Regions from separate parts of the Luteimonas sp. MC1782 genome, predicted to be linked through region 2. Evidence: predicted binding sites of a transcription regulator. Region 2 holds the regulator's gene; the other holds the start of a gene.
The links. Region 2 encodes HrcA, which represses chaperone genes, less so after heat shock. Its sites were predicted from a motif close to TTNGCACTCNNNNNNNNNGAGTGCNAA; they were not measured.

Region 1 (4,591 bases), on a different contig from region 2:
GACGCGTTCTTGCCCGTGGTGTAGGCGAACTGCTGGATCGGGCGGATCGCGTAGGTGTGCAGGCATTTCTCCCAGCTGACGAGGTGCTGGCTCTTCCAGTTGCCATACGCGCGGCGGACGTTGGCCACGCCATGGCGCGCCACTTCGGCGAGGATGGCGTCGATCTTCGCCGCCGGCGCGTTGTCGGCGTCGATCAGCACCGCGATGCGCTTCTCGTGTTCGGCCATGTCGGTTGTCCCTGGAGCGCGCCCGGCGCGATGGCGCATGATGCCCGACGCGCCGCGATGCCCGCGTATCCGCGTGCGGGGGCTTCGGCTAGGATGGCGCGACCGCCCAGGATCCAGCACCCATGGAAATCCCCACCGCCAACCTGCTCATCGCGCTGGCGGTCACCACGGGTGCGGGCCTTGCGACCGGTCTGGGCAGCCTGTTCGTGTTCGCGCAGAAGAAGCCCAACGCCCGGCTGCTGGCGTTCGGCCTGGCGTTTGCCGGCGGTGCGATGGTCTTCGTCTCCCTGTCGGAAATCCTCAACAAGGCGGTGTGGTCCTTCAGCCAGGGCTACGGCGACCGCCTGGGCTACTCCTACGGCACGTTCGCCTTCCTCGCCGGCGTGGGCCTGATCATGCTGGTCGACCACCTGGTGCCCAATCCGCACGAGCGGCTCGAGGTCGACGATCCGTTCTTCCGCGAGCACAACGCCGCCTACATCAAGCGCGTCGGCCTGCTGACCGCATTGGCGATCACCGCTCACAACTTCCCGGAGGGCCTGGCGACGTTCTTCGCCACCCTCGAAAACCCCGGCGTGGGCCTGCCGCTGGCGTTCGCGATCGCCATCCACAACGTGCCCGAGGGCATCGCGATCGCGGTGCCGGTGTACTTCGCCACCAACAACAAGGGCTACGCCTTCGGCGCCTGCCTGCTGTCGGGCCTGGCCGAGCCGCTCGGCGCCATCATCGGCTATGCGCTGTTGCGGCCGTGGCTGTCGGATGCGGTCTTCGGCAGCGTGTTCGGCATCATCGCCGGCGTGATGGTATTCCTGGCGCTGGACGAACTTCTGCCCGCGGCGAAGCGCTATTCGAAAGGCCACGAGACCGTGTACGGCCTGGTCGCCGGCATGGCGGTGCTGGCGCTGAGCCTGGTGCTGTTCAAATGGTGAGAGGCCCGCTTGCGCGGGCCTCATGCATGACGACTGCCGAACGCGCGGATCAGGCCGCGAACAGCGCCTTCATCTTCTTCAGCGCGTTCGCCTCCACCTGGCGGATGCGCTCGGCCGACACGCCGTACTCGTCGGCCAGTTCCTGCAGGGTGACCTTGCTGTCATCGTCCAGCCAGCGGCGCTTGACGATGTCGCGCGAGCGCGCGTCCAGCCGGCCCAGGCCCTCGCGCAGCAGCGCGAGCTGGTTGTCCTCGCTGTCCTGGCGCTCGTAGGCCTGCGACGGGTCATCCTCGCGTGCGGTGAGGTAGGCGGCCGGCGACGGCGGCGCGTGGTCGTCGTCATCATCGGATGGCGCGTCGAAGGCGACATCGCGGCCCGACAGGCGCGACTCCATCTCCAGGACCTCGCGCTCGGAGACGTTGAGGTTCTCGGCCACGACGCGCACTTCCTCGGCGTTCAACCAGCCCAGGCGCTTCTTGCTCTTGCGCAGGTTGAAGAACAGCTTGCGCTGCGCCTTGGTGGTGGCGACCTTGACGATGCGCCAGTTCTTGATGATGTACTCGTGCATCTCGGCACGGATCCAGTGCACCGCGAACGACACCAGGCGCACGCCGACCTCGGGGTCGAAGCGCTTCACGGCCTTCATCAGGCCGATGTTGCCCTCCTGGATCAGGTCGCCGAGCGGCAGGCCGTAGCCGTTGTAGCCACGCGCCACGTGCACCACGAAGCGCAGGTGCGAATGCACCAGCTCGCGCGCGGCATCCAGGTCTTCCTGGTCGCGGAAACGGTGGGCCAGCGCCTGCTCGTCCTCGACCGTGAGGACGGGGATCTGGTGGACGGCGCCGATGTAGGCCTCGAGCGAACCCAGGGCGCTGGGGATCGGGAGGCTGTTGGGGACAAGAGCGGTCGCTGTGATTGCAGTCATGGCAGTGATCTTAGCAGTGGCCGGATACGACTGCTGAACGCGGCGGGAGTTCCTTACTGTTCCATTCATCGTATGAATGGACGCAAATCGAATTGATTGTGTCCACCGATGCAGGCTTCGCCGGTCCCGCCGAGCCTCCCGCGTGCCCAGGCTCAGAGGCGGCGCCCGGCCAGGACCCGGCGGTACAGCGCCACGTCCCGGGCGTGGTAGGCCTCGATGCGGCGGCGGAGGCCCGGACTGATCGCGTATCCGGACTCGCCACGCAGCGGGTTCACCAGCGCCGATGCGGGCACCGCGGTACCGCCCAGGAACCGCCGCGCCATCTGCTGCAGGTCCTCGTCGTAACGCTCGGTGATGCCGATGAAGTCGAAGCCGGCCGGATCGAATCGCCAGAGGTACTCGTGGTACAGGTCGCGCAGTTCGGCGCCGAGGGCGAAGCGCTCGAACGACCAGCGTTCGCGCAGCACCCGGTTGCGCAACGGCTGGCGGGGGTCAAGCCCGTCGTAGTCACGGACCCAGTAGTGGTAGTGCGAGGCCAGCCGGTCCACCGGTTCGCGAAGCCAGGTGACGTAGCGCACCGCGCGCGCGCCGGCCGCGATGCGGAACTTCACCGGCAGGAAATGGCCGTGCACGCAGGTCAGGTTGTCCGGCAGTGCCCCCCGGCCGGCCAGTCCGGCGCGCAGTGCGCGCAAGCGGCGGCACCAGCGCGAGTACTGCATCGGCTGGTCGACATATTCGGTCTGGCAGGCGCCGGGGTCCGGGAACGCCACGCGCAGTGTCTGCGCCAGGCTGGTGCCCGCGGTTTTCGGCATGTGCAGCGATATCAGCAGCGGCGCGGACGTCATGCGATGGCGGTCTCCGGGCAGGGCGGCAACGACCAGTCCTGGGCCGTGCCGCCACGTGAGACGAGGTAGCGGTTGGCCGCCGAGAAGTGGCCGCAGCCGAGGAAGCCCCGGTGCGCCGACAGCGGCGACGGATGGGTGGCCCGGAGCACCCGGTGGCGCGACCCATCGATGACCTTGCCCTTGGCCTGCGCATAGGCGCCCCAGAGCATGAACACCAGACCTTCGCGCTCGCGGTTGAGCACGTCGACCACGTGGTCGGTGAAGCCTTCCCAACCCTTGCGCTGGTGCGAACCGGCGCAGCCGGCCTCGACCGTGAGCACCGAATTGAGCAGCAGCACGCCGCGCCGCGCCCAGGGCAGCAGGCAGCCATGGTCCGGAGGGCGGATACCCAGGTCGCGCTGGATTTCCTTGTAGACGTTGAGCAGCGACCGCGGCACCGACACGCCGGGACGCACCGAGAAGCACAGCCCGTGTGCCTGGCCCGCGCCGGGGTACGGGTCCTGGCCCAGGATCACCACGCGCACGTCCTCGAAGGGCGTGGCGTCGAAGGCGGCAAGGATCTCGGCCGCGGGCGGGAACACCTGGACACCGGCGCCCTTGCGCGTGCGCAGGAAGTCGGCCAGCGCCTGCATGTCGTCGCGTTCCAGGTAGTCACCGATGTGCGCCTTCCAGGAGGGAGCGAGACGCCCGCGTCCGTCGATCATGCGCCGAATACCGTGGATTCCGGCGTGCGCGCCAGGCGCAGCTGGAAGAGGGCCTTGGTCACCAGCAGGCGCTCCTCGATGGGCTTGAGCACCAGGTCGTTGGCGCCGTCGCGCAGCAGCGCGGTCTGGTTGTCGGGATTGGCGTCGCCGGTCATCACCAGCACCGGCAGCTTGCGCTTGGACCAGCCCAGCTCGCGGCGCACCGCATGCACCACGTCGTGGCCGCTCAGCTCGCCCTTCAGGTAGACATCGGTGAGTACGAGGTCGGCGCCCGGGCCGTCGCCGGCGTCGCGGCGCGCGCGCAGCCAGTCGATCGCGGCCTCGGCGCTCACCACGTGCACCACCTCCATCTGCTGCGCCTTGAGCATGCGCGAGGTGGCCAGCGCCACGGTGCGGCTGTCCTCGACGTAGAGCACGCGCGCGCCCGGGATCGGCTGCGGCTGCACGTAGCCGCGGATGAACTCCGCCAGCGCGTGGTGGCCGTGCGACTTGTCGAAGTAGTCGGTGACGTCGTCGCTGAAATGCCGCCCCTCGAGGTGCGCCTGGGCATTGCCGGACACCACGATCACCGGCACGTAGCGCTGGCCCGCCGCGGCGCGCACGAGCTCGGCCAACTGCTGGCCGTCACCATCGGGCAGCACCAGGGAGGTGGTGGCGAGGTCGATGGGCGCCGCCGCCAGCGCGGCGCGCGCATCGGCCAGGCCGGCGCAGGCCACCACGTCCACGTCGACCAGTTCGCTGCGGAGCACGTCGCCGATCAGCTTGCGCACCAGGCGGGAGCCGTCCACCACCATCACGCGCTGGGCGCCTGCGGCCAGATGGCGGATGTCGTGCGACGCGTCCATCACGTGTCGGTGGGGCGCGTCTGGCGCAGGAAATGGCCGGTGACGGCGCCCGCGCCAAGCCAGCCGAGCGCGGTCGTTCCGGCCAGCACCACCAGCGCCTGGCGCGCAGTGAAGCC
Region 2 (4,591 bases):
TCGAGCAGAAGACCGCGCACCACCACATGACCGCCGAGGACATCTATCGCCACCTGCTGGAAGGCGGCGATGAAATCGGCCTCGCCACCGTCTACCGGGTGCTGACCCAGTTCGAGGCGGCCGGGCTGGTGCTCAAGCACAATTTCGAGGGCGGCACGGCGGTCTACGAGATCGACCGCGGTGGCCACCACGACCACATGGTCGACGTCGACACCGGGCGCATCATCGAGTTCGAGAGCCCGGAGATCGAGGAGCTGCAGAGCAGGATCGCCGCGCAGCACGGCTACATCCTCGAAGAGCACTCGCTGGTGCTGTACGTGCGCAAGAAGCGCTGACCGCAGGCCTCAGCCGGCGACGTCCACGCCCCCTGTCGCCGCATCGCGCAACAGCCGCCTGGCGGCCGCACGCGCCTCGCGGCTGACCTCCACCCCGCCCAGCATGCGCGCCAGTTCTTCCTGGCGTTCGCCGTCGTCGAGCAGGCGCACCGCGCTCTGGGTGACGCCACCGCGTTCGGCCTTGCTGACGCTGTAGTGCGCGTGGCCCTGGGCCGCGACCTGCGGCAGGTGGGTCACGCACAGCACCTGGCGCCGGCTGCCGAGGTCGCGCAGCTTCTGGCCGACGATCTCCGCCACGCCGCCGCCGATCCCGGAATCGACTTCGTCGAAGACCATGGTCTGCACCGCGTCGAGGCCCAGCGCGGCGACTTCGATGGCCAGCGAAATGCGCGACAGTTCGCCGCCGGATGCGACCTTGCGCAGCGGTCGCGGCGGCTGCCCGGCATTGGCCGACACCAGGAACTCGACGCGCTCGGCGCCCTGCGCATCCGGAGCGTCCCCGGCGGTGGGTTCCAGCGCGACTTCGAATCGCCCGCCGCCCATGCCCAGTTCGCCGACGAGCGCGGTGGTGGCGACAGCCAGTGCCTTGCCGGCGCGCGCGCGCGCCTTGCCCAGTGCCACGGCGGCCTTGCGCCAGGCCTCCGCGGCGGCATCGATCTCGGTGCCCAGGCTGCCGAGGCGCCGCGCTGAGGCGTGCAGTGCCTCGTGTTCGGCGGCCAGTGCGTCACGCTGCGCGGCGAGCCCTTCGGGTGCCACGCGGTGCTTTCGCGCCAGGTCGTGCAGGCGCGCGAGGCGGCGCTCGTGGTCCTCGAGCTGCGCGGGGTCGAGGTCCAGGTCGGCGCGGATGCGGTCGAGCAGGATCGCCGCCTCGTCCAGCTGGATCGCGGCACCCTCGAGCATGGATTGCACCTCGCCCAGGCGCGGCTCGTGGTCCTGCAGCCGCGCCAGCCCGCCGCGCAGCTGGTGCAGCTCGGCGGGCAGCGCGCCGTGGCCGTCACCGAGGCGGGCGAGGGCGACGTCGCAGGCGTCGACCAGGGTGGTGGCATGGGCCTGGCGGCGATGCGCGGCGGCGAGCGCGCTGATGGCGTCCGCATCCAGGTCCTCGCGCTCGAGTTCGCCCAGCTGGTGGCCGAGCCAGTCGATGCGGTCGGAGACATCCCCTGCGGCGGTCAGTTGCTCGCGTTCGCGCAGCAGCGCGGCCCAGCCGCGCGCCGCGGCGGCCACCGCGGCCAGCAGCGCCTCGTGGCGGCCGAAGGCGTCGAGCAGGGCGAGCTGGCTGGCGCGCGACAGCAGCGCCTGGTGCTCGTGCTGGCCATGGATCTCGACCAGGTGAGCCGCCAGCGCGGCCAGTTGCGAGAGCGTGGCCGGGCGTCCGTTGATCCACGCCCGCGAACCGCCATCGGCGCGCAGGGTGCGGCGCAGCTGGCAGGCCTCGCCGTCGTCGAACTCCTGTTCGCGCAGCCAGGCCTGCGCGGCCGGCGAGCCGGCGAGGTCGAAGTCGGCGTCGAGCTCGGCGCGCTGCGCGGCATGCCGGACCATGCCGCTGTCGGCGCGCTGGCCCGACAGGAAGCCGAGGGCATCGACGAGCAGCGACTTGCCGGCGCCGGTCTCGCCCGACACCACGGTCAGACCGGCCCCGAACTCGAGCTCGGTGGCGGCGACGACGGCGAAATCCTTGATGGAGAGGCGCTTGAGCATGGGACGCGATTGTGCCGCGAGGGACGGCAGGCTGCCATCGCCGCGTCGCAGCGCTTGCGACTCGGAGCCGGGCGACATATACCCCCGGGATGTCCCGACGCCGCGATGACCCCCTCGATGCCCGCGCACGCCAGCTGCTGCGCACCCTGATCGCGCGCCACATCCGCGATGGCGAGCCCGTGGGTTCGCAGACCCTGGCCCGCCACGCCGGCCTGGATGTCAGCCCGGCGACCATCCGCAACATCCTCGCCGACCTGGAGGAGGTCGGGCTGCTGGCGGCACCGCACGCGTCGGCCGGGCGCGTGCCCACGCCGCAGGGCTACCGCGTGTTCGTCGACTCGCTGCTGCAGCTGAGCCCGCTGCAGGAGCCGGAACTGGCACGCCTGCGCGGAGAGCTGGCAACCGGCGGCGGCACGCAGTCGCTGCTCGGCAGCGCGTCGGAGCTGGTCTCGGCGATGACCCGGTTCGTGGGCGTGGTCAGCGTGCCGGGACGCGGCCAGTTCGCGTTCCGGCAGATCGATTTCGTGCCATTGGACGGCCAGCGGGTGATGGCGATCGTGGTCTTTGCCGACCATGAGGTGCAGAACCGCATCGTGCTGACCCGGCGCCCCTACGGCCCGGCCGAACTCGAACAGGTGGCCAACTACCTCAACGCCAATTTCGCCGGCCGCCCGCTGCACGAGATCCGCGCCACCCTGGTCAGCGACCTGCGCGCCGCGCGCAGCGAAATGGAGGGCCTGCTGCGGGCGACCACCGAAATCGCCGAGCAGGTGCTGGTGCCCGGCGACGAGGACGTGGTGGTCTCCGGCCAGGCGCGCCTGCTCGGGGTGCAGGACCTGGCCGACGTCGAGCGCCTGCGCGAGCTGTTCGACGCCTTCGCGCAGAAACGCGAAATACTGCAGCTGCTGGAGCGCACGGTGAAGGCACCGGGCGTGCGCGTGTTCATCGGTGAGGAGACCGGGCTGGCGCCGCTGGCCGGCATGTCGCTGGTGACCGCTCCGTACGGGGCAGGGGGGCGCGTACTGGGGGTGCTCGGGGTCATCGGCCCCACGCGAATGGCCTACGACCGGGTGATTCCGGTGGTGCAGGCCACCGCCGACATGCTGGGCAATGCCTTGAATCCGGAGCCGCCATCCCCACAAAGTGCGGACCGCGACACTCCCGGACCCTGACAGCGATGACCAACGAACAGACGCCCGACGATACCCTCGAGGCCGCCGACACCATTCCGCACGACGAACTCGAGGCCCTCCGCGGCGAGCTCGAGCAGCTGCGCGCGCAGTCCCTGGTGGAGCGTGCCGACCTTGACAACCAGCGCAAGCGCCTGCAGCGCGATGTGCAGAATGCCTGCCGGTTCGCCAACAAGCAGTTGCTCGGCGACCTGCTGCCGGTGTTCGACAGCCTCGACGCGGCGCTGCTCGCGGGCGCGGCCGACGATCCGATGCGCACGGGCATGGAGCTGACGCTGCGCGAACTGCTGCGCGTCACGGCCAGCCAGGGGCTGGTGCAGCTCGCGCCGGCGCCGGGTGATGCGTTCAACCCCGACCAGCACCAGGCGATGAGCGTGGTGGACGCCGCAGGCGTTCCCGCCGGCGCGGTCGCGCAGCTGTTCCAGAAGGGCTACCAGCTCAACGAACAGCTGCTGCGCCCGGCGCTCGTCGCCGTGGCCCGCGACGACTGAATCCGCGCCCCCGGCGCTTGAAGGCGCCCGCCGCGTCCCCAGATAGCAGTCATCGGCGGCTTGCCGCCCCCCAGACAAACCTCAAAGAGGCATACATCCCATGGCAAAGATCATTGGCATCGACCTGGGCACGACCAACTCGTGCGTGGCGATCATGGACGGCGGCAAGGCCCGCGTCATCGAGAACAGCGAGGGCGACCGCACCACGCCCTCCGTCGTCGCCTACACCAAGGACGGCGAGGTGCTGGTGGGTGCGTCGGCCAAGCGCCAGGCGGTCACCAACCCGCAGAACACCTTCTACGCGGTGAAGCGCCTGATCGGCCGCAAGTTCACCGACGCCGAGGTGCAGAAGGACATCGGCCTGGTGCCGTACGCCATCGCCCAGCACGACAACGGCGACGCCTGGGTCGCGACCAGCGACGGCCGGAAGCTGTCGGCGCAGGAAGTCTCCGCGCGTATCCTGGAAAAGATGAAGAAGACCGCCGAGGACTACCTGGGCGAGAAGGTCACCGAAGCCGTCATCACCGTGCCTGCGTACTTCAACGACTCGCAGCGCCAGGCGACCAAGGACGCCGGCCGCATCGCCGGGCTCGACGTCAAGCGCATCATCAACGAGCCGACCGCGGCCGCGCTGGCCTATGGCTTGGACAAGGACGGCGGCGACCGCAAGATCGCCGTGTACGACCTCGGCGGCGGCACCTTCGACATGTCGATCATCGAGATCGCGGAAGTCGACGGCGAGAAGCAGTTCGAGGTGCTCGCCACCAGCGGCGACACCTTCCTCGGTGGCGAGGACTTCGACAAGCGCGTCATCGACTACCTGGTCGACGAGTTCAACAAGGACCAGGGCATGGACCTGCGCAAGGATCCGCTGGCC

Region 1: rpoH (RNA polymerase sigma factor RpoH) is a predicted target of HrcA. The motif match lies at 2,092-2,118, and genes of this name have one in related genera.

The regions. Positions count from the first base shown of each region.
Region 1 is NZ_JACJFT010000002.1:220,258-224,848, reverse strand. Features, by position in the region: gene H5368_RS10480 (NYN domain-containing protein) at 1-227, opposite strand, end outside; gene zupT (zinc transporter ZupT) at 350-1,156, shown strand; gene rpoH (RNA polymerase sigma factor RpoH) at 1,206-2,081, opposite strand; gene H5368_RS10465 (sulfotransferase family 2 domain-containing protein) at 2,234-2,926, opposite strand; gene ung (uracil-DNA glycosylase) at 2,923-3,630, opposite strand; gene H5368_RS10455 (response regulator) at 3,627-4,475, opposite strand; gene ftsX (permease-like cell division protein FtsX) at 4,475-4,591, opposite strand, start outside.
Region 2 is NZ_JACJFT010000001.1:560,580-565,170, forward strand. Features, by position in the region: gene fur (ferric iron uptake transcriptional regulator) at 1-335, shown strand, start outside; gene recN (DNA repair protein RecN) at 345-2,033, opposite strand; gene hrcA (heat-inducible transcriptional repressor HrcA) at 2,123-3,205, shown strand; gene grpE (nucleotide exchange factor GrpE) at 3,211-3,714, shown strand; gene dnaK (molecular chaperone DnaK) at 3,815-4,591, shown strand, end outside.